Regions from separate parts of the Marinomonas sp. AWM4_232 genome, predicted to be linked through region 2. Evidence: riboswitches for the same ligand, from Rfam matches in the RefSeq annotation. Region 2 holds a riboswitch; the other holds the start of a gene.
The links. A riboswitch is a leader RNA that binds a small molecule or an ion and turns the genes downstream of it on or off. The one in region 2 is predicted to bind cobalamin.

Region 1 (2,202 bases), 740 kb from region 2:
AATCGGTGGGCATAACTCACTACGAAAGCGTAACTCTCCGTAAATGTCGTCTTCAATAATGTAGAAATCATGCTGATTGGCGAGTTTTACCAAGGCTTTCATATTCGCAAGCGGCATTTTTGAACCGGTTGGCGTATGGAAGTTCGGCGTGACAATACAGGCTTTGATCGGCCAGTCTTGAATTTTCTCGGCCAGCTCCTGTAGGTCTAATCCTTTATTGGTGTCGGATGAGATTTCGATGACGTGTAACCCGAGCTGCTCAAGTTGTTGTAGTGCACCGTAAAATGCTGGGGATTCAATGGCTACGGTGTCGCCTTTCTGACAAGTCGCCATCAAAGCAAGAAATAGGGCGTGCTGACATCCTGAAGTGATGCATAAATCATCAACGCTTAGACTTGTTTCCCGTTGACGGTATAGGTCAACGATAGCGCTGCGCAAGCCCACATGTCCCTTTGGCTCGTCATAATAGTTAGCTTTTTGCTCTGGATGAGAGCGAGACGCTTTGCCGATCATTCGATTCAAGTTAATCAAATGCTGCGCCGCAGGAGTCGACCCATCACTTGGTAATATATCAAATGCAGCGCTACGGGACATAATGTCGCGGAAAATGTCAGGTACATTTACTTGTGCAGGGATTGAGGGCGTCGACACTTTTTTCGGTGTGTTGTAATCCGCGCCGCTTTCTGCCACAAAATAGCCACTCTTGGGTACGGCATAGACCAGTTGATCCGCTTCGAGTTTATGCAGAGCATGAATGACCGTTGCTTTGGATAGCTCGTGCTGCTTACACAGAGTTCGAACCGAAGGCAGTTTTTCCCCAATCTTGTAACGGCCAGTTTGAATCTGTTGGCGTAACAACACTTCTAGAGCTTCATAACGAAATGCGCCCACTGCGATATCCTCTTAAAGTTTTATCTGGGTCTAGTTTAACGTATTTTTTTTGCTTTTCACTAATCTGTGTTGGCTTTTTGCAGGAGGGCTTACTTAGAAAATGCACTAGGTAAATCCGATATTAAGATGCTGTTTACAGCTGATCGATCATTAGTTAAACCAACGACATTCTTTGCGCCTCGCTAAGGAAGCTATCCTCGTTTTATTCATGCTCATAAGAACATTGCGCAGTTGCTTTTCTTGCTCATCCTACGTAAGTTGTACGCTCTATTAGGTCGTACTTAGGTACAAGTCGATTTTTGACTTGGGAAGTTGGTGAGCCGCTGTGCAATCCCAACACTGCCCCCGCAACGGTAAATTGGTAACGTCGATTTTGAATGCCACTGTGTGTATTTCACATGGGAAGGTAAATCGACTGTGATAAAAAGATCACGCTGATGAGTCCGGATACCAGCCTGATAGTGGTTTACCATGGTGTTGCGGAGGGCTTCACCGAGTAATGATGCATTAGCTGACAATACTTTTCCTCCCAACTCCGACTATTTATTTTGTTGGAGACATTTTTGTGTTTAAAAACATCGCGCTAACGGCTGTAGCAAGCGTTGCGCTTTACTCTTCTGTTGCTTCGGCACACTTTCAAATGGTGTACACACCAGAATTGCTGCGAGAAGCTGGCGGCCCCATTTCATTGAAATTGCCTTTTACTCATCCTTCTGAAAGTGGCCATGTGATGGCAGTTGATGAGCCTGAAGCGTTTTACGTGTTTAAAAAGGGCAAAAAAACAGACCTTCTCGATACGGTTAAACCTAGTCAATGGACCAGCGCAAGCAACACAGGCTTGTCTTATGAAGCGCAGTATTCATTACGTGGCTTAGGGGATTATGTCTTTATCTATGAGATGGCACCTTACTACGAAGCATCAGAAGACATCTATATTCAGCAGATTAGCAAATCAATTGTGAACGTTGGTAGCTTGCCAACAGACTGGAATGAGGACTTTGGTCTAAAAGCGGAGATCGTACCACTGACCAAACCTTATGCGATTTATGAAGGTGGCACGTTCACTGGCGTTGTGCGAAGTGAAGGGCTGCCTGTGCCATTCGCTGAAATTGAAGTGGAATACGTCAACTATGAACCTAATTCTGACACGAATGCCTTTGCCAGCGAGGGGAATATTGAGCCACCCGCTGATGCCTTCATTACAATGACCATTTTCGCGGATGCCAACGGTACTTTTACCTTTGGGATTCCTAAAGCGGGCCAGTGGGGATTTGCGGCCTTAGGAGTGGGTTCTGAAACCGAATACAAAGG
Region 2 (2,202 bases):
TTTGAATATGAGCCTTCAAAGTCATCTTCAATACGTTCGGCCCCAACAACAAACTCATGGTTATCAAGCCAAAGAGTATTACTCCATCGTAGTGCCTGAGACCGACTGTTATAAAACGTGCCCGTTGCATTTCCGTCAATGTCTAGTACATCGTATTCATCACGAGCTTCTCGTAGCTGTAGTTCCGATTGCCAAGACTCGCTCACATCAATGCCAGCCGTCAGCGCCATGACTTGATTCATATAATCGTTGGAGCGCAAATTACCATAGGACTCATAATCAGACTCTCCTGCTGCCCGCATGACGAGCATTTTGATGTAAGCGTCGTTATCGAATTCGTAGCCAAAGCGCGCCAAAAAGTGGTCATTCGAGTAAGGCATACTTTTGTTCTCTGACTTCACAGGTGTACCGTCAGTTCGAAAAGTCCCCGCAGAGATAACATAGCTTGCACTCCCCTCTTGACCGGATACCGAAACATCAGCTTGTTTAGTTCCAAACGAGCCAGCGCCAACCGAAACATCCGCCGCCGTTTCTGCATTGGCTTCAGGTAAGAAAACTTGGATCACACCACCTGAAGCACTTGATCCGTATAAAGAAGATTTTGGACCGCGTACAATTTCTACACGTTCAACCTGACTAATGGGAATGTATTGCCAAGAAGGGGTTCCGAGAGAATGGGATTGGATCGGTACACCATCAATAAGAAGTTTCGTGCCCGTGCTATTGGCCCCACGCGTGAATACACTGGTGCTTTTGCCATAACCGCCATTGGTGGCAATATCAATACCTGGCTGGCCAGCTAATACCTCGGATAGTTCTTGGGGCTGTTGAGCCTTTAATGTCTCTTTATCAATAACGGTAACAGACGTCAGTGATTTAGCCGTAGTTTGTTCAGTTGTCGTTGCCGTCACCACCAGCTGACTTAACGTATTGAGTTCGGTTGAGCTGTCACTTTGAGCAATAGAGCTAGATTGATGAGCAAGAAGCCCCAACGCAATGAAGGTCTTCGGTAAGGAAATAGTCGTGTTCATAATGTCTTCTATGTAGAGATCGAGCACGCCCGCACGATCGTTCATCATTCGCCAACTACATTGACGCCTCACCATAGGCAGGTCTCCGGACTGATAAAGTGGGTTATCCAGCTTGATCGCCTTCCCATGTGAACACAGTGGCCTAATGAACAAGCATTACTTTAATTACCGTTGCGGGGGCAGTGCTGAACTTGCATCAACTTCCCTTTTAAGTCAGAGCATTAGCCTCTTTTACTAAATCTCTGTCACCTATAGCGGCGCGTACTCTAACACATGCCCTATGCGGATTGAATGAAAGCCACTCAAGAGAAAATTAATAAATTGTACTAATTGCTTTTCGAGATGGTTTAAGAGCATTATTATTTTTACTTATAGATGGAATGAATTATCACAAGGCCGTGAGTACGTTTGTCATTTGAGGCTTTTATGTTTCGCAATCTTTCTTTCAGTCTTACTCTTCTTGCAGCCACGCCAGTTTTTGCTCAGATCAATGCCACCGTAAACAACATCAACTCGGTATACGATGCTGATACGTTTCGCGTGGATATCGCTGGCTGGCCAGACATTGTCGGAAAGAATATTCCCGTACGTGTCAATGGCGTCGATGCCGCAGAGATCCGTGGAAAGTGCCTAAGTGAAAAGGAGCAAGCGAAAGCTGCACGAGATTACACCAAGGCATTTTTGCAAAGTGGCAGCACCATCGAGCTGCGAAATATTCAGAGGGGCAAGTACTTTCGTCTACTTGCAGATGTATATGTGGACGGCGCCTCCCTATCTGAAGCGCTTATCGCATCAGGCCATGCCAGAAGCTATCAAGGTGGAACGCGTGAAGGCTGGTGCCAAGTAAATTAACTTACTTAAAAACTTTTGTAGTCAGGAGTATGTTGATCTTTACATGTTTTGAACGGTGAAATGATAGAACCTGCCACACATTTGTGTAACTATGTGTTGTTATAATCTTCAACAGTCATCTGTTCAAGACAAGCAACTCCGCTTTAGGCCTTTTAATACATCAACTATGTTACGTAGCCTTGTTCACTTTGCGGTGTGAAATGCCCCCTTCCATATCAAACTTTATGAGGTTTTATAAATGCTATTTTTGAATAAGAAGCTGCAATCAAAACTAAATGACATGGAAAAAGAGCTTGCTAATTTTTACAGCATTCACAGT

Region 1: linked by a shared signal. The riboswitch ahead of ACXAC1_RS15865 (DUF4198 domain-containing protein) and the one ahead of ACXAC1_RS19415 (TonB-dependent receptor domain-containing protein) in region 2 are both predicted to bind cobalamin.

The regions. Positions count from the first base shown of each region.
Region 1 is NZ_JBSWTA010000001.1:3,343,995-3,346,196, forward strand. It holds gene ACXAC1_RS15860 (aminotransferase-like domain-containing protein) at 1-891, opposite strand, end outside; cobalamin riboswitch at 1,158-1,364, shown strand; gene ACXAC1_RS15865 (DUF4198 domain-containing protein) at 1,457-2,202, shown strand, end outside.
Region 2 is NZ_JBSWTA010000001.1:4,088,724-4,090,925, forward strand. It holds gene ACXAC1_RS19415 (TonB-dependent receptor domain-containing protein) at 1-1,079, opposite strand, end outside; cobalamin riboswitch at 1,091-1,299, opposite strand; gene ACXAC1_RS19420 (thermonuclease family protein) at 1,458-1,883, shown strand.